3 regions of the Pseudomonas sp. RP-B7 genome follow, and region 3 is predicted to be linked to each of the others. Evidence: predicted binding sites of a transcription regulator. Region 3 holds the regulator's gene; each other region holds the start of a gene.
What was found. The regulator FliA, encoded in region 3, starts transcription of late flagellar genes. The targets are predictions, from matches to a motif close to CTAAAGTTTNNNNNNNNNNNGCCGNTAA.
Positions count from the first base shown of each region.

Region 1: the regulator FliA is predicted to act here: its motif matches at 1,412-1,439, upstream of OPU96_RS20505 (methyl-accepting chemotaxis protein).
Region 2: the regulator FliA is predicted to act here: its motif matches at 4,086-4,113, upstream of flgM (flagellar biosynthesis anti-sigma factor FlgM).

Region 1 is NZ_JAPFHC010000024.1:65,669-73,013, forward strand. Features, by position in the region: gene OPU96_RS20495 (FadR/GntR family transcriptional regulator) at 1-517, shown strand, start outside; gene OPU96_RS20500 (tRNA (adenine(22)-N(1))-methyltransferase) at 523-1,224, shown strand; gene OPU96_RS20505 (methyl-accepting chemotaxis protein) at 1,544-3,601, shown strand; gene OPU96_RS20510 (VOC family protein) at 3,693-4,148, opposite strand; gene OPU96_RS20515 (glutathione S-transferase family protein) at 4,281-4,907, shown strand; gene OPU96_RS20520 (hypothetical protein) at 4,966-6,219, opposite strand; gene OPU96_RS20525 (hypothetical protein) at 6,289-6,651, opposite strand; gene OPU96_RS20530 (hypothetical protein) at 6,841-7,345, shown strand, end outside.
Region 2 is NZ_JAPFHC010000016.1:119,630-126,974, reverse strand. Features, by position in the region: gene OPU96_RS16630 (hypothetical protein) at 5-232, opposite strand; tRNA gene OPU96_RS16625 (tRNA-Arg) at 559-635, shown strand; gene OPU96_RS16620 (MFS transporter) at 904-2,298, shown strand; gene OPU96_RS16615 (flagellar brake protein) at 2,360-3,109, opposite strand; gene OPU96_RS16610 (flagella synthesis protein FlgN) at 3,206-3,676, opposite strand; gene flgM (flagellar biosynthesis anti-sigma factor FlgM) at 3,725-4,048, opposite strand; gene flgA (flagellar basal body P-ring formation chaperone FlgA) at 4,191-4,955, opposite strand; gene OPU96_RS16595 (chemotaxis protein CheV) at 5,037-5,969, shown strand; gene cheR (protein-glutamate O-methyltransferase CheR) at 6,014-6,841, shown strand; gene flgB (flagellar basal body rod protein FlgB) at 7,174-7,345, shown strand, end outside.
Region 3 is NZ_JAPFHC010000002.1:90,095-97,439, forward strand. Features, by position in the region: gene OPU96_RS03195 (protein-glutamate methylesterase/protein-glutamine glutaminase) at 1-316, opposite strand, end outside; gene OPU96_RS03200 (chemotaxis protein CheA) at 364-2,601, opposite strand; gene OPU96_RS03205 (protein phosphatase CheZ) at 2,613-3,401, opposite strand; gene OPU96_RS03210 (chemotaxis response regulator CheY) at 3,420-3,794, opposite strand; gene fliA (RNA polymerase sigma factor FliA) at 3,963-4,703, opposite strand; gene fleN (flagellar synthesis regulator FleN) at 4,700-5,533, opposite strand; gene flhF (flagellar biosynthesis GTPase FlhF) at 5,640-6,956, opposite strand; gene flhA (flagellar biosynthesis protein FlhA) at 6,968-7,345, opposite strand, start outside.

The DNA.
Region 1 (7,345 bases), on a different contig from region 3:
CTCGGGGCTGGTGGAGACACGCCACGGCATCGGCACCTTTGTGCTCGCGCCGCAAGCGCAATCCGGCCTGCGCCTGCATGTGGACACGGTGGCCAGCGTGCGCAGCGTGCTCGAGTTGCGCTTGGGCCTTGAGGTGCAGGCGGTGGCGCTGGCCGCACTGCGCAGGAGTGATGAACAATTGTCGCGCATGCGTGTGGCGCTGAGTAACTACCAGGCTTGCCTGGCCAACAACGACAGTTGCGTGGAAGCAGACAAGCGCTTTCACCAGTTGATCGCCGAAGCCACCGGCAATACCTTCTTCACCGAAATCATGCTGCACCTGGGCAATGCGATGATTCCGCGCACCCAGGTCAAGGGCGCCGAGCGCGGCGGCGCGGACTTCGCCCAATTGGGCCAGTTGGCGCACCTGGAGCATGAGGCAATCTTCAATGCGATCAAGCGCCAGGACCCGGACGCCGCACGCGCCGCGATGGTGCTGCACTTGAGCAACAGTCGCGATCGTTTTTCGGGAGAGTAGGGCAGTTGAACGAACACACTTTATCCATGCGCCTGGAGCGCGTGGCGGCGAACGTGCCCGCCGGTGCACGCCTGGCCGATATCGGCTCCGACCACGCTTACCTGCCGGTGGCGTTGTTACGTCGTGGCGCAATCACCGCGGCGGTGGCGGGCGAGGTGGCGGCTACGCCCTTTCACGCGGCGCAGCGCACCGTGCGTGACAACGGCCTGGAACAACAGGTCAGCGTGCGCCTGGCCAAAGGCTTGGCGGCCATCGAGCCGCAAGACGGCATCACCGCGATCAGCCTGTGCGGCATGGGCGGCGAAACCATCCGCGACATTCTCGCCAGCGGCAAGGCGCACCTGAACGGCCGCGAGCGGCTGATCCTGCAACCCAACGGCGGTGAGCAACCGTTACGCCAATGGTTGATGGACAACGGCTACGCCATCCTTCACGAGGAGCTGCTGCACGAGAACCGCTTCTACTACGAAATCATCGTCGCCGAGCGCGGCGAGCCCGTGCGCTACAGCGCCGAGCAACTATACTTCGGCCCGTTGCACTTGCAGGCCCGCAGCCCGGTGTTTTTGGCCAAGTGGCAACGTACGCTGCGCGAGAAACAAAAGACCCTGGCCAGCCTTGAACAGGCGCGCCAGGCGGGGCTTGAGGACAAGTTGCAAGCGCTTGCGCGGCACGTCAGCTGGATCAACGCACTGTTGAAAGGCGAGTGAAAACAAAATGTGGCGAGGCCGCTTGCACCCTCTCCACAAGCACAGCGTTCGCCCTTGACTGACTGGCACCAGGGCCCGCTCCAGATCCGTTGTTTTGTACCAATGGTTACGCCTGTGAGCGGTACTGAGTGCTTTTGCCCCATTTCAGGGCAAGTGGCGTGCGCTTTTTGTGTGCCACCCCGCGTAACTCAAGCCTCCCACCCTACGGCCCGTATCTTGCTTGAGCCAAGTTAATCAATGACATGGCGTTTTGCCGTTAGTCATTTCAAGGCTTCACCGTGCGGTGCACCGCGTGGGTCGTTTTAGGGAGTGGTCGGACATGCACAGCTTTTTATCACCCGGTATCCGCCTACTCGGCCGTTTTGGTTTCGCGCGCAAGTTCCAGATCCTGTTCTTCCTGTTCATGCTGCCCCTGGCCGGCAGCCTGTGGATGATCGGGCAGGACTACCGCGCCAAATTGACTGTGATCTCCAGCGAGCAGTCCGGCGTGCGCCAACTGCTGGCGATGGACGCGCTGGACGCCCAGCTGACCGCCCAGCGCAACCTGGCCGCACGCTGGAAAGCCGCCGACATCCTGCACGCCCCCACACCGGCGGCGAAGGCGGCGATGGACAAGGTCGATGCCAACTTCCCGGTGCTGCTGCAAAGCCTGCAAACCCTCGGCGAGGCGCTCAAGGCCCAGCATGCCAGCGCCGATATCCTGACGCGCTTCGAGGCGTTGCAGGCCACGGTCAAGGGTATGGATTCCCAAGCCTTGCGTACCGTGGGCTGGTGGCCGGACGGCTATGATCGCTTCACCGCAGCCCTGACTGCGATGCAAGCCCTGCGCGAACAGGTGACCCTGGACACCGGCCTGATCCTCGACCCATGGCTGGAAACCTACCTGCTGATGCAGATTTCCACCCAGCACACCCCCGACCTGATCGAGCGCATCGGACGCATGGCCAGTGTGGGCCAGTCGTCCATCGCGTCTGGCCAGTTCACCCTGCAAAGCCGCTTGCAGATGCGCGACCTGCGCGGCCGTATCGGCGATGCGCGGGATCAGTTGGTCAAGGCCGCCGCCTCGCTCAAGGCCAAGCAATACGCGGGCATCGAGGCGTGGACCGCGCAGTACGACAGCAGCCTGCAAGGCCTGGATAACCAACTCAAGGTCCTCGACGACGGCGTGTTCGGCGGCACCATCAAGCTCGATACCACAGCGTTCGAAAGCAGTGTCGATACCATGCTCGACAGCCTCGGCGCGCTGCGCAACCAGACGCTGAAGTCCCTGGATGCGCGGTTGAGCTATTACCACAACCGCTCGCTGCAGCAGATCATTCCCGTGGCGGCGACGTTCAGCCTACTGGCGTTGGCGGCGCTGTACCTGTTTATGTGCCTGCAAGCCTCGATCCGCCGCAGCGCCAGTGGCATCACCACCCTGGCGGAGTCGCTGCGTGACGGCAACCTGTGTGTGGAAGTGGCGGTGCAAGGGCGTGACGAACTGGCGGCGATCAGCACTGCGCTGAACGTCGCAGTGGTGCAATTGCGCACCAGCCTGCTGGGGGTCAATAACGAGACCCAGCAATTGGGCTCGGCGGTGCTCACCCTCAATTCGCAATCAGGCAGCACCCTCAACGAAGTCGAAGACCAGCAACAACAGATCAGCCAGATTGCCGCCGCCGCGACCCAGTTGGCCGCCACGTCCATGGGCGTCGCGCGCAGTTGCGAACAAGCCTCGGGCAGCGCCCAGCAGACCCGGCGCATCGCCGAAGACAGCAGCCGCGACAGCCAGCGCACCACCGCGAGCATCCAGCAGCTCAACCGGCGCCTGACCGACACCGCCAATGCCTTGGAGCAAGTCAGCCAGCAGGGCCAGCAGATTCAATCGGTGGTCGACACCATCCGTGGCATTGCCGAGCAGACCAACCTGCTGGCGCTCAACGCCGCCATCGAAGCCGCCCGCGCCGGCGAACAGGGCCGTGGTTTTGCGGTGGTGGCCGATGAAGTGCGCAGCCTGTCGCAACGTACCCAGGCCTCCACCGCGCAGATCGCCAGCACCGTGGACAGCCTGCGCGCGACGGTGAGCCAGGCGGTCACCCTGATGGGCGCCGCGTGCGAGCAAGCGCTGACCGATGCCGAGTCCGTCACCGGGCTCGGCACGCGCCTGGGCGAGATCGCCGGCGCGGTGCAGAACGTCACCGACACCCTGGCGCAGATCGCCACGGCGGTAGAAGAACAGGCCGCGACGGCGGATGAAGTCAGCGGCAATATCCAGCAGGTGGACCAGGCGGCGGGGCGCTTGCTTGACGGTGCACGGGCGGTCAACCAGGCGGCCGATACCTTGAGCAAGGGCAGCCAGGCGTTGAGTGATAACACTGCACGGTTCCGGCTGAGCTGATCTCTGTTTGTGTCGCGCGCTTGTGTGGGAGGGGGTGAGCCTCTTCCCATCTTTGAGTGCCTTTCAGCATTTCGATGGGAGCGGGCGGCGATCAGTCAAATGCCTCTGCAATAAAGGCTTCCAGCGTTGCCGCTTCGAGGATTTCCATGGAGAAATGCCCGAAGCGCTTGGGCAACCAGATGATGCGTCCGCCGGACGGCGATTGCAGGTTTTCGCGGGCGAGCGGTGTGCCGTTTTCGTCTTCGGGTTGCACCCCAGCGGCGACCAGTTCGTCGTAGGCGATTTCGATGTCCGGCGTGGTGTAGCAATGCCGGTAAATCATCCCTTCGCCGTGGGCGTCCAGCAATGCGCGCAAGCTCCCCGCAATGGGCTGGACCAGCATGAAGCGCTCCTGCCCCAGCAGCACCACGGCATACCGCACGTGCAGGCCGCCGCGTTCCCACACGAACGTCTTGGAGATGCGGGCCTTGAGGATGTGCGCGTAGTAGGCGCAGGCCTCGTCGAGGTTTTCGACCAGTATGTCGACGTGACTGAATTTCAGATCCATGGTGCCTCTCCGTACGAGCCGATCCCCATCGTAACCATGGCGCCCGTCACACTGAAATATATTTCCTGGCACTCCAGGCCAGTGGCGTAGTCTCTTGCTCAGTCATTCACTGTCGCCCAGCGGAGCCACCCTATGATCACCGTCCACCACCTCAACAACTCCCGCTCGCAGCGCATCCTCTGGCTGCTCGAAGAGCTCGGCCTGCCGTACCAGATCAAGCGTTACCAGCGCGATCCGAAGACCAACCTTGCACCGCCTGAACTCAAGGCCATCCACCCGCTGGGCAAATCCCCGGTGATCGAGGACGGTGGCCAGGTGCTGATCGAGTCCGCCGCAATCATCGACTACCTGATCCGCCGCCACGGCGCCGGCCGCCTGCAACCGGACCCGGCCAGTGCCGCCTACGACCAGTATGTGCAATGGCTGCACTTCGCCGAAGGCTCGGCGATGTTGCCGTTGATGCTCAACCTCTATGTCGGCCGCCTGGGCGAGGCGGGCGCGCCGTTGCATCCGCGCATCGAATCGGAAGTGGCCAATTACCTGGGGTACCTGAACGACGTGCTGGGGCAGACGCCGTACCTGCTTGGGCATGAGTTGAGCGGCGCGGATATTCAGATGAGCTTTATCGGCGAAGTCGCCGGGGCGCAGGGCAAGTTGGCGGCGTATCCGCACCTGGCGGCGTGGGTGCAGAAATTCCAGGCACGCCCGGCGTATCGCAAGGCAGTGGAGCAAGGTGGCGAGTACGCATTCGCCAAATAACCCCCCTGATGTACACCAAACGGGCCCGCTCACTACGGGTGCGTCGAGGCAGGGTGGGTTAGCGGACTACTTCGAGCGCGGTGTATTCATTTACGTAATGGGTTTGGCTCGAGGTCGATTCCAGCGTCAGGGCCACGCCCAGATCTTCGATGAACACGCGTGAGGTCTTGTAGTCGCCCTGGTCGCAGGCCAGTTTGATCGCGTCACCGGTCAAGGTTGCAAACACCTGGCGCGCCGGAATGCGCGCACCGACGGTGCAGGTCAATGACGTGTCGATGGCCTTGTCGGTCGGCCGGGCGGGCACATTGACCATGTGCAACTTCGCGCTCAGCGTCTGGCCCTGGGTCCAGCTGGCGGGGATGTGCAGCTCGGCTTCACGGGTTTGCAGCACCCGGCCATCGCCCACGCCGTTCATTTTCGATTTCAGCTGGATCATGTCCGCCTGCGTCAGGCGGTCGACGTTAAAGGTCTTGCCGTAGACCTCGTTCTTCACCAGCAAACCACCCTCGGCCTTGAACGTGACCGAAGTCGGCTGGTCCTGGCTGCCATCGCCTTTGCGGGCGAAATAGGTGTAGCTCAGTGTCTTGAACTTGGGTTGCAGCAGCGGCGAGTCGAGGCGCTGGAGCACGTTGGCCGGCACTTCGACATCGCCGATCTCTGTTTCGGCCTGCGTGCGTGGGTAGTCCACTGGTGCAATGTCCGGCCGCAACTGCGCCAGCAGCCCCGCGTTGACCCCGCCCTGCACCGAACAGCTGATGCGCGATTGCGTGCCTTGCTTGCCTTCCGGTTCGACGATCAGCACACGCTCCACCTGGCGCAGGCCCGGCGCCTTGCCCGGCTGCGGTTTGATCGACAGCCAGCCGTTGCCGACCTTGAGCTCGCTGCGGGTGTATTCCTTGTCGCCTTTTTGCAGCGAGCCGGGCTGCTCCAGCAACGCGGTGAGGCGTTGTGCGACCTCATCGACACCGCCATCGACAATGAAGCCCCAGTAATAAAACAGGCCCAGCGCGCCAAGGTCGGTGACCTCATCGTTGTACGACAGCAGCTTCAGCCCGCCGATGGCCGGCGCGCTGACCGGCACCTGGTTGGCCTTGTGGTCGGCACGGTTTTTAACCGCGATCCAGGTGAAGTTCTTTTCCTGCTTGAGCGGCGCGTAGGCCTGCCAGGCGTCGCGGTGGCTGTTCAGGCTGCTGAAGAAACTCGCATCGCAACGGGTGAAGGCCTTGAGCGTGTCGGTCAGCGCGGCATCGCTGGCGTGGGCAGCAGTGGGGAGCAGCAGGGCACAGGTCAGCAGGGCGAACGGCAACTTCATGGGGCGGGATTTCCTTATCGAAGGGCGGGGAGCAGGGTCGGGCATTATCCAGCAGTTGGGCGCCGGGCTCTAGTTGGCGGAGCGGGTCAGGCGCAAACGCCAATTGCCGCCGTGACGGGCTTGGCAGTCTTCTTCGCAGTCGAACTGGACGCAGCGGTTCAGCGGCACGGGCGCGATGTCGGCAGCGTGCAGGGCCGTGGCGGTGAGTTCGCGGATGCGCGTGTCCAGGCCGGTGGCCAGGGCGTGGTCGCGGTGGGCGCGGGTGTCGAAGACCCAGGTGATCACCAGGCTGCGTGGGAAGTCGGCGTAGTTGACCGTATGAGTCAGCCACTCGAAGCCCGGGATTTCGGCTTTGGCGGTTTCGCAGGCTTCGGTCAGGCTGGCGACGAGGCTGCGGTCGATGCGCGCGCTGTCGCGTTTTGAGAGGGCCATGGAACGCTCCGGAAAAAGGCAAGGGCCGCAGGTTAGCAGGGGCCGAGCGCAGTTTCAGCCATGGCACTGCCCAACGGTGGGAGGTGCCGAGATTGAGTGAGGCGCCGATGGGGTCGCTTCGGTCAACCTAAAGCTCACTCTATGCCCGTCGATAACCTGTAGGAACCCACCGATCATGGATTGATTGAAATGGTACTTTCCGTCAGCTCGACCTTCATCCCGCCAGCAAACACCCAGCTTACGCCTTCTGAACAGAAGCTCGAGCCCCAGCCGCTGACAGATGCCAACCAGGACACCCTGGCAAATGCCTCGCCCGCAGTCATCTACCATCCCAATGAAGACACCAGCACCACGGTGAAACAACTCGAGGTCGTCGACACGTGGATCGGCCGCTCCCAATCCCCGGAGTTCCCTCGATTCGCTGAGATTGCCGCTGGGGCGCATGGAGCGCTGAAAGCCTCTTTCCAGGCATTCCAGGCAACGCTGTCGAACAGCGCTCCCGACTTGGCCAGCAAAAAATATGGTTTCACTGTTGAGGCCGACGGCAACCTCAAGGTACTCGATACCGCCGCGCAGCTCAGCCGCTCGGACACCCAGCGGCTCACGGATCTGCTAAACAAATCCCTTGGCCTCAAAGCCGCCGCCGTTTCTTATCGAGATGCGTCTATCGATCTGGTTGACGCCGATTCACCGT
Region 2 (7,345 bases), on a different contig from region 3:
GTCCTCAGAAAACCCAGTGTTCGGCGGATGGCGCTGCTTGAGTGCCCTGGGTCAGGTGAATGTCGGATTGCGGTTTTACGGCCATCACGGCCAGTTGCGGACGCTGTTGCAAATGATGGGGCACGGGCTGGTGCAGCTGCGCGGTGTCGTCGCTAGTGTTCGATTGGAAATGGAAGGCCACCAATGCCGCCAGGGCTGCGGTGTTGAGAGCTAACAGAAGGGCGCTGTTCATAATCATGTTCTCCGCAGCAGGCATGGCCGAGTTGGTTTTATAAGGGAGGTATTGCAGAACCCGTGCCAAGGTTTTAATTCAATAAAATCAGTGACTTAAGTGTAGTTTGGTGGGCTGTTTTATTGCAATTTGCAATGCTGGCATTTTGGGGTAATGCATTTTGCACGATGGCACCAAGTGCCCGGTTCCACGGGACCAAACGGCAGCCACCCCGGTAAGCTGCGGCCTACACTCAAAAAGCCTACAGACGACATGACAAAACCCAACCCGGCCGTTAACATGCACGCCGTCCGTCGCACCGCCCCTTGGCGAGATGACGGTCATTGGTCCCAGTAGCTCAATTGGATAGAGCATCCCCCTCCTAAGGGGAAGGTTGGCCGTTCGAACCGGCCCTGGGACACCAGATCCAAAGCCCCGCACAGATTGTTCTGGCGGGGCTTTTTTGTGGGTGCTTTTCAAAGATGTGTCGAACCTTGACGCTGTTCAGGGTTCACAGCAGGTGCGCGGTGTATTTATCACGATCTATGTACCTTGCAGCCAGCCGGGCAGCGTCTGACGGTTAAGCAAAATAATCCCCGGAAACAGCATATGCCGCCTGTCCGGACCCGCCCACCCAGGACTATCATGCCGATAGCCCTGTCTCTCACCGCAAGGAGCCGCTCGGAACGCCGATGCGCCAGATCTGGAAATCTTTTCGAGCCCTTTATTTCGCCTCTTTGATGATGCTGATCGGCTCCGGCCTGCTCAGTACTTACCTGGCCTTGCGCCTGGCAGCCGACCATGTGGACAGCCTGTGGGTCGGTGCGCTGATGGCGGCCAACTACTTTGGCCTGGTGCTGGGCGGCAAGATCGGGCATCGCCTGATTGCCCGGGTCGGGCATATCCGTGCGTATGCCACCTGTGCCGGGATCGTCGGCGCGGCAGTGCTGGGGCATGGCCTGATTGACTGGCTGCCGGCGTGGATCGTACTGCGGGTCATTGTCGGCCTGGGGATGATGTGCCAGTACATGGTCATCGAGAGTTGGCTGAATGAACAGGCGGACGCCAAGCAGCGCGGTGTAGTGTTCAGCGGCTACATGATCGCCTCCTACCTGGGGCTGGTGCTGGGTCAGTTGATCCTGGTGATGCACCCCCAGCTCGGCCTCGAATTGCTGATGTTGGTCGCGTTGTGCTTTGCCCTGTGCCTGGTGCCGGTGGCGATGACCCGACGGATTCACCCGGCGCCGCTGCATCCGGCGCCGATGGAGCCGCGCTTCTTTATCAAGCGGGTGCCGCAGTCGCTGAGTACGGTGCTGGGCGCGGGGTTGATCGTCGGTTCGTTCTACGGCCTGGCGCCGCTGTATGCCTCGCAGCAAGGCTTGAGCACCGAGCAGGTCGGTCTGTTCATGGGTAGCTGCATTTTTGCCGGTCTGGTGGTGCAGTGGCCGTTGGGCTGGTTGTCTGATCGCTATGATCGCGCCCTGTTGATTCGTTGTTTCGCGCTGTGCCTGGCGGTGGCGGCGTTGCCGTTGGCGGTGCTCACCCAGGTGCCGTTGGAAGTGCTGTTCGTGGCTGGGTTCGCGTGTTCCCTGGTGCAGTTCTGTCTGTATCCGCTGGCTGTGGCGTTCTCCAATGACCACGTGGAAGGTGATCGCCGCGTCTCGCTCACCGCGATGCTGCTGGTGACCTACGGCGTGGGTGCCAGTATCGGGCCGTTGCTGGCCGGTGTGGTGATGAAGCTGTTCGGCAGCCAAATGCTGTACGCGTTCTTCAGCCTGTGTGCGTTGATCCTGGTGTGGCGCATCCGGCCGAAGGCGGTGACCAATCTGCATCAGGTGGACGATGCGCCGCTGCATCACGTGGCCATGCCCGACAGCATGTCCAGTTCGCCGCTGGTGGCGGCGCTGGACCCACGGGTCGATGAACAGGTGGTGCAAGAGCAGATGCAGACCGCTGTGCCGCAAGAGCCTGAGGTCGAGACTGAAGCCGATGCACAGCCAGCGGTTGAAGAGCCTGCCTTCGAAGGGCCACCGGAGCCCTTGGGCCCCGAAGAGCATCCCCATGACTTGAGCAGGGCACGCCCCTGAATGCAAAAACGGGCAGATCCCATCAGGATCTGCCCGTTTTTTTTGCTGCATGTGTTAAGGCTTAAAAGTCGTCGTCTTTGTCAAAACGCCGTGCTTCACGTTGCAGTTGGTACACAAATCGTTCGACCTGGCGTTGTACCAGGCCACTCATGTTGTGGAAGCGCACGCCAGCGAAGGTGGTGTTGATCTTCTCTTCGAAGTGCAGGTAACGCAGTTCGACGGAGGTGGTCATGCTGCCGAAGGGCAGGGCGGCGATAAAGCGGTCATAGACCTGGCCCAGTTGCAGGCGCTCGGAGATGTCGCCTTCAAAACGCAATTTGCAGCCAGTGGCGGAGATGTCCAGCAGCTTGCCGCTGACCGGCGCCTTGAGTTTCTCGCCGCCCAGCTCGATGTTTACCAGTTGTGCCAGCTTCAGCGCGGCGCGAAAGGCATTGCGGCGCTGATGGTAGACCACCTCGTCCGGCATGCTGCCGGTGTAGATACGGTGGCCGTCTTTTTCACTGATGGTGTAGGTGCCGTTGCTTTCCCAGGCGACGCGCACGCCTTCGTGGAAACCTTCGATGCGAAACGGTTCGCCGCTTTCGAGGAAGCGCTCGCCATCGCGCGGAATCATTTCGTCCAGTGCCAGGGTCTTTTTGTCCCGGTCGACGTCCACCAGATAGCTTTGGAAGCGCTGGCTGCGTTCGTGGAAGGTGATGATCAGCGGGTCGTGGCTTTCTTGCAGCATCCGCAAGGTGCCGACAATTTCCAGGGGCGTAGTGAGTACCTTGGGTGGCTGCGGTGCATCTTCCGCATTAAGGGCGTTGAACACGGTTCTTCCATCTCCAGACAAAATACGACTACACGCAAGAACCGGCATTTTGCCAGTATGTGGCGCGCCTTGGATAGGGCGCGCTGTAAACCGGCGTCAGGCTTGGCTGCGGGTGCTTGGCTTGACCAGGCGTGAGGTGGAGCCTTGGGCGTTGTACAAGGCTGGAGGCTCACCGCCATGGAGTATACGCAACTGGTTGGCGGTCGTGGCTTGCTGAAGTTGGATCGACTGACCGTTGAGCAGGTTGGCTTCCTGGCATTGGGCGAGCAATTGATTGAGTTCTTTGCTCTGCGCCAGCAACTGGTCGCCGACGGAGGAGTGACTGGCCAATTGTGCGAGGCCGTCGTGGTCAGCGGGCAGGCCCAGGCTGAGGAGAATTTCACTGCGTTTCTTGCCGTGTTGTTCCAGCAGCACGATCAACGACTGCTTGCGTGCCAGGATTTCTTCCAGCAGGGGCATGTCCCGGCCATAGAGGGCCAGGGATTCTTCTTTTAGCAGCTCGAGCAAATGTTGCGTCGGCGCCAGATCATCAATGATCAGTTGAAGCAGGTTTTCGTCGTGGTGCATGGCTGGCCTTGGGGTTTAAGCGTCCAAAAGCCCGGCGCAGGCCTTTGCCTAGCGCTCGGCTTCGAAGTTAAGCAGCTTGCTGGCTACACGGTTGCTGTCGACTTTGTAGCTGCCATCGGCGATTGCTTGTTTCAATTCGGCCACGCGGGCCTTATTGACAATCGGCTGATCGCGCAGCGAGTCAGTGACCTTCTGCAACTGTTGAGCCTCATTGCTCAGGTGTACGGATTCCCCGCTTTGGCTGGCGCCAACCTGTTCTGCCTTGGCGGGCAGCGGTTGCGACTTGGCTTCTACGCTGTCCTTGGCACCGCTGGTGCGCGTAGAGCCGGGCAAAGCCTGGGTACTGTTTAAACGGCTGAAATCGATGACCATGATAAAAAAACCTCTGGGTATTTGGACGCTTGCCATGTTTTCGGCCATACCCGGACAAACTTTAGGCTCGATTGACAATAAACCTGCGCGCGCTGACGTCTGACGCACAGTGTAGAAAAAGCCGGCGCCCGATACCAGTGATCTATAAAGCCACTTCGACTTGCCCCGGGGCTGTCACCCGCGCCTTGATCACTCGATTGGAGTTGAGGTTCTTTACCCGTATCTGTTCGCTCATGCCGCCGTTGGACAGCGCTTCCCCTGGCATTTTCACCTGCAACGCACCGCTGCTCGCGGAAATAACCACCTGATCACCTTTGCGAATTACCTCGGCCTGCTCCAGATGCACCAGGGTAATGACCTGATCGGTGACCACTGGTCGGGTCAATTTCTGCCCGACGGCCTGGTCCACGGAGGTGAGGTAGCCCTGGCTGATCAGGCTGATGTCGCGTTCACGCAGTACAACATCGTCTAGACCGATGATGCCGGTGCGCTTCAGCGGGCGGGCGACCACCACCACATCGCGGAACAGTTTGACCTGCGCCGGCACGAACACCGTCCAGGGTGACGCGCCTTCGCAGCGCACTTTGACCGTCACGCGACCAATGGGCTGGGCGGGGCTTTCCAGGGTGGCTGTCAATTCCTTGTCGCACATTGGCATGCGCAAACGCGGGTCCAATGGGTTGACTTGGATTTCATAACGCCCCGGTGTCTGTGTGGTTGCCAGATAATCTTCTACAGTGAACTCAAGAAACCCCTGAGTGACGCCGATAAGTAGATCAGGCAAGGTGACGTTGTCCGCGCGGGCCGCGCTGTTGAGGCCCAGGGCGAACAATGCCAGCGAGACGCAGAGCAATCTGCTGTACCGTGGTAATTGAAGGCGTCGGGAAACTGTCGTTTTAATATCCATAGCCAATAATTAGCAAAGCTCGTGCCGTTTAGAGTTGGGTGCGCGTCGCACCCTCAAAGGTTTTAGCGTAGGAGTCTGGGCATGGCAGGAGTAATGGATTCAGTAAACCAGCGCACACAGCTGGTAGGGCAGAATCGCCTGGAGTTGTTGCTTTTTCGCCTGGATGGCAAACAGCTATATGGCATCAACGTATTCAAGGTGCGGGAGGTGCTGCAATGTCCCAAGCTGACGATCATGCCCAAGTCCAGCCCGGTGGTGTGTGGCGTCGCCAACATCCGTGGTGCGACCATCCCGATTCTTGACCTGGCCCTCGCCACTGGTTCGTCCGGTTTGCAGGACCGCGAAAGCCCGTTCGTGATCATTACCGAGTACAACACCAAGACCCAGGGGTTCCTGGTGCGCTCGGTGGAGCGCATCGTCAACATGAACTGGGAAGAGATCCATCCACCACCCAAGGGCACCGGCCGCGATCACTACCTCACGGCGGTGACGCGGGTCGATAACCAGTTGGTGGAAATCATCGACGTGGAGAAGATCCTCGCCGAAGTGGCGCCGACCTCGGAATCGATTTCGGTGGGTGTGGTCGACGCTGAAACCGCACACAAGGCAATTTCGCTGCGTGTGCTGACGGTGGACGACTCGTCGGTGGCGCGCAAACAGGTGACCCGTTGCCTGGAAACCATCGGTGTTGAGGTGGTGGCGCTCAATGACGGCCGCCAGGCTCTGGATTACCTGCGCAAGCTGGTGGATGACGGCAAGAAGCCGGAAGAAGAGTTCTTGATGATGATTTCCGACATCGAGATGCCGGAAATGGACGGATACACCCTCACGGCCGAGATCCGCAACGATCCACGCATGCAAAAATTGCATATCATCCTGCATACTTCATTGTCAGGCGTATTCAATCAGGCGATGGTCAAGAAAGTCGGTGCCGATGACTTCCTGGCCAAATTCCGCCCTGATGACCTGGCAAACCGGGTAGTCGACCGGATCAAGGCAGCAGATCACGGCTAGGGGCATTTGCCCCTGGCGGTCACACGATTTAAGAGGCGGTATCATTGTCTACGGGTAATTTGGATTTCGAACAGTTCCGGGTCTTCCTGGAAAAAGCCTGTGGCATATTGCTCGGTGAAAACAAGCAGTACCTGGTATCCAGCCGTCTCAACAAACTGATGGAACAGCAGGGCATCAAATCCCTGGGTGAGTTGGTGCAGCGTATCCAGGGCCAGCCGCGCAGCGGGCTCAAGGAAATGGTGGTCGATGCCATGACCACCAACGAAACCCTGTGGTTTCGTGATACCTACCCGTTTGAAGTGCTCAAGAGCAAAGTGCTTCCGGAGGCCATCAAGGCCAGCCCGGGCCAGCGCTTGCGCATCTGGTCGGCGGCCTGCTCCTCGGGGCAGGAACCGTATTCGATCTCGATGTCCATCGATGAGTTCGAACGGACCAACATGGGCCAGCTCAAGGCCGGTGCGCAGATCGTCGCCACCGACTTGTCCGGCACCATGCTCACCAACTGCAAGACCGGCGAATACGACAGCCTGGCGCTGGGCCGTGGCTTGTCCCAGGAGCGCCTGCAACGTTACTTCGAGCCGAAAGGGGCAGGACGTTGGGCGGTCAAGGCGCCGATCAAGAACCGGGTGGAGTTTCGCTCGTTCAACCTGCTCGACAGCTACGCCAGCCTGGGCAAGTTCGACATGGTGTTCTGCCGCAACGTGCTGATCTACTTCTCGGCCGAAGTGAAGAAAGACATCCTGTTGCGCATCCATGGCACGCTCAAGCGTGGCGGCTATTTGTTCCTTGGTGCTTCCGAGGCGTTGAACGGTCTGCCGGATCACTACCAGATGGTGCAGTGCAGCCCGGGTATCATCTACCAGGCCAAGTAAGCATCAAAAACGTGGGAGCCAGGCTTGTGTGGGAGCTGGCTTGCCTGCGATAGCATCACCTCTGTATCACTGAAGTACCGAGGTGTCTGCATCGCAGGCAAGCCAGCTCCCACACAAACCAGCTCCCACAGTTGTTTTTGCGGCAATCCTCTCAATAGCGGCAAACCCCATTGCCGCTTTACTGGCACCACGCGGAAACCCATTGCCGCTTTTCTGGCATTGCCGCCCGGCAACTTCCCCGCAAAGCCCTGAAACACGGGCCTTCGAAGAATTGGCACACACCTTGCTATAACCCTGTTAACGAAAAGCAGGTCAGCCTAAAGGTTTCCGCCATGAGCATCAGCTTCGATAAAGCGCTCGGTATCCACGAACAAGCCCTGGGCTTCCGCGCCCAGCGTGCCGAAGTCCTGGCCAACAACATTGCCAACGCCGATACCCCGAACTACAAGGCTCGGGACCTGGACTTCTCCGCCGTGCTCGCCGCACAGCAGGACAAGAACAAGA
Region 3 (7,345 bases):
TCGGCAGGAAGTCCACCGCACCAGCGTCCAGCGCATCGAGGGTTACCCGGGCGCCTTCGTGCGTCAGCGAGGAGAACATCAATACCGGGGTCGGGCAGCGTTGCATGATGTGTCGAACTGCCGTGATGCCATCCATCATCGGCATCTCGTAGTCCATGGTGATCACGTCCGGCTTCAACGCAATGGCTTGATCAATCGCCTCTTTGCCGTTGGTGGCCGTGCCGACCACCTGGATACTTGGATCGGCGGAAAGAATTTCCGAGACGCGGCGGCGGAAGAAACCCGAATCGTCCACCACCAGGACCTTGACTGCCATAAACACTCCGTTAGGCGGGGCGGGCGAACCGCCCTACCCCACCAGAATCAAATACGCCGAGCGGCGTAACGCTTGAGCATGCTCGGAACATCGAGAATCAGCGCGATCCGACCGTCACCGGTGATGGTCGCACCCGACATGCCCGGGGTTCCCTGCAGCATTTTGCCCAAAGGCTTGATCACCACTTCTTCCTGGCCAACCAGTTGATCGACGACAAAGCCGATACGCTGGGTGCCCACGGAAAGAATCACCACATGGCCTTCGCGCTGCTCTTCATGGGCAGCCGAAGCCACCAGCCAGCGCTTGAGGTAGAACAGTGGCAACGCCTTGTCACGCACGATTACCACTTCCTGGCCGTCGACCACGTTGGTGCGCGACAGGTCGAGGTGGAAGATCTCGTTGACGTTGACCAGCGGGAAGGCGAACGCCTGGTTGCCCAGCATCACCATCAGCGTCGGCATGATCGCCAAGGTCAACGGCACCTTGATCACGATCTTCGAGCCCTGGCCCTTGGTCGAGTAGATATTGATCGAGCCGTTGAGCTGGCTGATCTTGGTCTTCACCACGTCCATGCCGACGCCACGGCCGGACACGTCGGAGATCTCGGTCTTGGTCGAGAAGCCCGGGGCGAAGATCAGGTTGTAGCACTCGGTGTCGGTCAGGCGGTCGGCGGCGTCCTTGTCCATCACGCCACGCTTGACCGCGATATTGCGCAGGATGGTCGGGTCCATGCCTTTGCCGTCATCGGTAATCGACAGCAGGATATGGTCGCCTTCTTGCTCGGCCGCCAGGATCACCTTGCCGCCACGGGACTTGCCCGAGGCTTCGCGTTCTTCCGGGGTTTCCACGCCGTGGTCGACGGCGTTGCGCACCAAGTGGACCAGCGGGTCGGCCAGGGCCTCGACAAGGTTTTTGTCGAGGTCGGTTTCTTCACCCACCAGTTCCAGGTTGATTTCTTTCTTGAGCTGGCGCGCGAGGTCGCGAACCAGGCGCGGGAAGCGGCCGAAGACTTTCTTGATCGGCTGCATCCGCGTTTTCATCACGGCGGTTTGCAGGTCGGCGGTGACCACGTCGAGGTTCGACACGGCCTTCTGCATGGCCTCGTCGCCGCTGTTCAGGCCCAGACGCACCAGGCGGTTACGCACCAGCACCAGTTCGCCGACCATGTTCATGATGTCGTCCAGGCGTGCGGTATCAACCCGCACGGTGGTTTCGGCTTCACTGGCAGGTTTTTCAGCGCCAGCCGGTGCAGGTGCCGCGGCACGTGCAGGGGCGGCGGCGGCGGGCGCCGCAGCAGGCGCGGGAGCCGGTTTGGCGGCTGCCGGAGTCGCAGCTTTCGCCGCCGCTGCTGGCGCTGGCGTGGCGACCTTGGCCGTCGCACCCACTTCGGTGAACTTGCCTTTGCCGTGCAGTTCGTCCAGCAACGACTCGAACTCGTGATCGGAGATCAGTCCGTCGCCGGCAGGTGCGGCAGGGGCAGCAGGCGTGGCAGCCGCCGCGGTTGGCGCGGTGGCTGCGACGGCGGGCAAGGCGTCGGCCGCAAACGTGCCCTTGCCATGCAGCTGGTCGAGCAACGCTTCAAATTCGTCGTCGGTGATGTCGGTGCTGGTCGAGGCGGCTGGCGTTTCGGCAGGCGTTTCGGTCGGCGCGGCAGGTGCCACCGCGTCGGCGGCGAACTGGCCTTTGCCGTGCAGCTGGTCGAGCAGCGATTCGAATTCAGCGTCGGTAATGTCTTCACCCGTCGGCGCCGCAACGGGCGCTGCCGGAGCTTCAGCCTCGGCCTTGACCGCGCTGAGGGAGTTGAGCAGTTGCTCGAACTCGCTGTCGGTCACGTCCGCTTCGGGCTCTGCCACAGGTTCCGGCACAGCTTCAGCCACCGGTGCCGCCGACATGTCGGCAGGCTCGGCATAGCGCGCCAGGGCGGCCAGCAGTTCCGGCGTAGCTGCGGTGATCGGGGCACGTTCACGCACTTGGCTGAACATGCCGTTGACCGCATCCAGTGCTTCGAGAATCACGTCCATCAACTCCGAGTCGACGTGCCGCTCACCCTTGCGCAGGATGTCGAACACGTTCTCGGCGATGTGGCAGCACTCCACCAGCTCATGGAGCTGGAGGAAGCCGGCGCCCCCTTTTACAGTATGAAAACCGCGAAAAATTGCATTGAGCAGGTTCGCATCATCCGGTCGGCTTTCCAGCTCGACCAGTTGCTCGGACAACTGCTCTAAAATTTCGCCGGCCTCTACAAGGAAATCCTGAAGGATCTCTTCATCGGCGCCGAAGCTCATGTGGGTGCTCCTTAGAAGCCTAAACTGGATAACAGGTCATCGACATCATCTTGACCCGATACAACGTCTTCACGTTTATCGGCATGAATCTGCGGACCTTCACCCTTGGCGAGATGTTTTTGTGGATCTTTTTCCGAGAGGATCGCTTCGCGGTCATGTTCGATGCCGGCAAAACGGTCAACCTGGCCTGCCATGAGCACCAATTTGAGCAAATTGCTTTCCACTTCGGTGACCAATTGGGTCACACGCTTGATCACCTGACCGGTGAGGTCCTGGTAATCCTGGGCCAGCAGAATGTCATTGAGGTTGCTGGAAACCATGCGGTTTTCCTGCTCACTGCGTGACAGGAAACCTTCGACCCGACGTGCCAACTCACGAAACTCTTCGGCCCCGACTTCGCGGCGCATGAAGCGACCCCAGTCGTGGCTCAAGGCCTGGGCTTCGGTGGCCATGCCATTGACCAGAGGCGTGGCGTTTTCCACCAGGTCCATGGTGCGGTTGGCCGCTGCCTCAGTCAGCCTGACCACATAGGACAGGCGCTCGGTGGCATCGGTGATCTGCGAGATCTCTTCGGCCTGGGGCATGTGCGGGTCGATCTGGAAATTGACGATCGCACTATGCAGCTCACGCGTGAGCTTGCCCACTTCCTGGTACAGGCCGCGGTCACGGGTCTGGTTGAGCTCATGGATCAACTGCACCGCGTCGCCGAACTGGCCTCTCTCAAGGCAGTCGACCAACTGGTGAGCATGCTTTTTCAGGGTCGACTCGAAGTCTCCCTGTGATGTTTCTTTATGCTCCATAGCTCCCCCGCGATGGCATTAGCCGTGGATGCGTTCGAAGATTTTTTCGATCTTCTCTTTCAAGGCCAATGCAGTGAAAGGTTTGACCACGTAACCGTTTACCCCGGCTTGGGCGGCTTCGATGATCTGTTCACGCTTGGCTTCGGCGGTCACCATCAACACGGGCAGGCCGCGCAGCTTTTCGTCGGCACGCACGTGACGCAGCAGGTCGATACCGGTCATGCCCGGCATGTTCCAGTCGGTTACCAGAAAGTCGATGCTCCCGCTGTTGAGGATCGGAATCGCCGTAAGGCCGTCATCCGCCTCGACCGTGTTTGTGAACCCAAGGTCACGCAACAGGTTTTTAATGATCCGCCGCATCGTTGAGAAGTCATCAACGATGAGGATTTTCATGTTCTTGTCCAATTCGACCTCCAAGCAGTCTTAAACGCGCCCAGCACCTGGACGCGCCATTTCAATCAACAGGCGTTACACAAAAAGGACTGCCCAGGGCACCACGGCGCAAAACCGCAAAAGCGTCACGCCTTCACGGTCTCGTCTGCAGTGTCCCCACACTGCCTGTCAGCGCGCGCGCCACTCTCCCAACCGCCCCCGCAAGCGGGCTGCGCACTGGCTATGCAGCTGGCTGACACGCGATTCGCTGACCCCCAGGACCTCACCGATTTCCTTGAGGTTCAGCTCTTCGTCGTAGTACAGCGCCAACACCAGTCGCTCACGCTCCGGCAAATTGGCAATCGCGTCCGCCAACGCGCCCTGGAAGCGTTCATCCTCCAGGTCGCGCGACGGCTCAAGATGTGCACTCGCGCCGTCCTCGTGCAGCCCTTCGTGTTCGCCGTCCTGTAGCAGGTCGTCGAAGCTGAACAGGCGGCTGCCCAAGGTATCGTTCAAAATCCCGTAATAATCGTCGAGACTCAATTGGAGTTCGGCCGCAACTTCGTGATCTTTAGCGTCGCGACCGGTTTTTGCTTCAATTGCACGAATTGCGTCACTGACCATGCGCGTATTGCGGTGTACCGACCGCGGCGCCCAATCACCTTTACGCACCTCATCGAGCATCGCGCCACGGATACGGATGCCCGCGTACGTCTCGAAACTGGCACCCTTGCTCGCATCGTATTTGGTCGACACTTCAAGCAGGCCGATCATGCCGGCCTGGATCAAGTCTTCGACCTGCACACTCGCCGGCAGGCGCGCCAGCAGGTGATAGGCGATGCGCTTGACCAGCGGCGCATAGCGCTCGATCAATTCGCCCTGGCTGTCACGTGCCGACTTCTTGTAAAGGTTGTAGCCGCTGGATGTCATAGCACAGGTCCCGCGCTCGTCTGATGCACCAATCGCTCGACGAAAAACTCCAGATGCCCCCGGGGATTGGCGGGCAATGGCCAAGTATCGACCTTCTGAGCAATAGCCTTGAACGCCAGTGCGCACTTCGAACGAGGGAACGCTTCATAGACCGCACGCTGCTTTTGCACGGCCTTGCGCACGCACTCGTCATAGGGAACTGCGCCTACGTATTGTAAGGCGACATCAAGAAAGCGATCCGTGACCTTGGTCAACTTGGCGAACAGGTTGCGCCCTTCCTGCGGGCTCTGGGCCATGTTGGCCAGGACGCGGAAGCGGTTCATGCCGTAGTCACGGTTAAGCAATTTGATCAGGGCGTAGGCATCGGTGATCGAGGTGGGTTCATCGCAGACCACCAGCAAGACTTCCTGCGCGGCGCGCACGAAGCTGACCACCGACTCGCCGATCCCGGCGGCGGTGTCGATCACCAGCACGTCGAGGTTGTCGCCAATGTCGCTGAACGCCTGGATCAGGCCGGCATGCTGCGCCGGGCTCAGGTGCACCATGCTCTGGGTGCCGGAGGCAGCCGGTACGATGCGGATCCCGCCAGGGCCCTGGAGCAGCACATCACGCAGCTCGCAGCGGCCCTCGATCACATCGGCGAGGGTGTGTTTGGGCGTCAGCCCCAGCAGAACGTCGACGTTCGCCAGACCCAGGTCAGCATCCAGCAACATGACCCGACGGCCAAGCTCTGCCAGGGCCAGGGACAAATTCACTGACACGTTAGTTTTCCCGACGCCACCTTTGCCGCCGGTCACCGCGATCACCTGTACGGGATGCATGCTGCCCATTTTATTTCTTTACCTTGTCTTGCTTAGACGCAGGCTACATGGCTTGGCCGCGTGAATCGCTTGCAGACCAACGATGTAGATACATTTCACGGTGTTCGCCCTGCCCTCAACCCACCCGCTTTGCCGGGTTGTGGTAGAGGTCGGCGAACATATCGGCCATCGCTTCCTCGCTAGGCTCTTCTTGCATTTGCACGCTGACAGCGCGGCTGACCAACTGATGACGGCGCGGCAGATGCAAATCATCCGGGATCCGCGGCCCGTCGGTCAGGTAGGCGACCGGTAATTCATGGCTGATCGCCAGGCTCAATACTTCGCCCAGGCTCGCCGTCTCATCCAGTTTAGTCAGGATGCAGCCGGCCAGGCCGCAACGTTTGTAGCTGTGGTATGCAGCGGTAAGAACCTGTTTCTGGCTGGTGGTTGCAAGCACCAGGTAATTTTTCGACTTGATGCCACGCCCGGCCAGGCTTTCCAGTTGCATGCGCAGCGCCGGATCGCTGGCCTGCAGGCCGGCGGTGTCGATCAGCACCACGCGCTTGCGCAGCAGCGGATCGAGGGCGTTGGCCAGGGACTGGCCCGGGTCGACGTGGGTTACCGACACATTGAGGATACGGCCCAGGGTCTTGAGCTGCTCCTGGGCGCCGATGCGGTAGCTGTCCATGCTCACCAGCGCGATGTTGTGCGCGCCGTACTTGAGCACATAACGCGCGGCCAGCTTGGCCAGCGTGGTGGTCTTGCCCATGCCGGCAGGGCCGACCATGGCGATCACACCGCCCTCTTCCAGGGGCTCGATTTCCGGGGTGACGATCATCCGCGCCAGGTGCGCCAACAGCATGCGCCAGGCTTGGCGAGGCTCCTCGATTTCGGTGGTCAGTGCCAGCAGGTCGCGGGACAACGGGCCGGACAGGCCAATGCGTTGCAGGCGGCGCCACAGGTTGGCCTGGGCCGGCTTGCTGCCTTGCAACTGTGTCCACGCCAGGGAGCCCAGCTGCACTTCCAGCAGCTCACGCAGGCCATTGAGTTCAAAGCGCATCGAGTCGAACACACGCTGGTCGACTGCGCCCGCCGGTGGCGGCGCTGCAGGACGCGGTGGTTCGGTGAAGGTGGGCTCAACCAAGGGCTCCGCAGCGGTCAGCGGCAGGCCGGCGAACAACTGGCGATTGGTGGTGGCATCGCTGTCGCCGCGCATGCTCAGTTCGGCCTGGGCCGACACAATGCGCGAGGCGGTCTTGCGCAGCTCGTCTTCGAGTTCCATGTTCGGCACACGCGGCGCCAGCGCCGAAGGCGTGTAATCCAGGGCAGCCGTCAGCTCGACACCGCCGGCAATACGACGGTTACCGATAATCGCGGCATCGGCGCCCAGCTCATCACGCACCAGTTTCATGGCCTGACGCATATCGGCGGCGAAAAAACGCTTCACTTGCATAACCCACTACCTCAGCCGTTGGGCCCTACTGTCGCGACGATAGTCACTTGCTTGTTGTCAGGAATTTCCTGATAAGCCAAAACGTGCAAATTCGGAACTGCCAGGCGCCCAAACCGCGACAACATCGCCCGGACGGGGCCGGCCACCAGCAGAATCACCGGATGGCCCTGCATTTCCTGGCGTTGTGCGGCGTCGATCAACGAACGCTGCAGTTTTTCAGCCATGCTTGGCTCCAGCAGAACGCCCTCTTCCTGGCCTTGTCCTGCCTTCTGAATACTATTGAGCAATATTTGTTCCAACCTTGGCTCCAAGGTGATCACAGGCAGCTCAGACTCAGTCCCTACAATGCTTTGCACGATGGCGCGAGACAATCCGACACGCACCGCCGC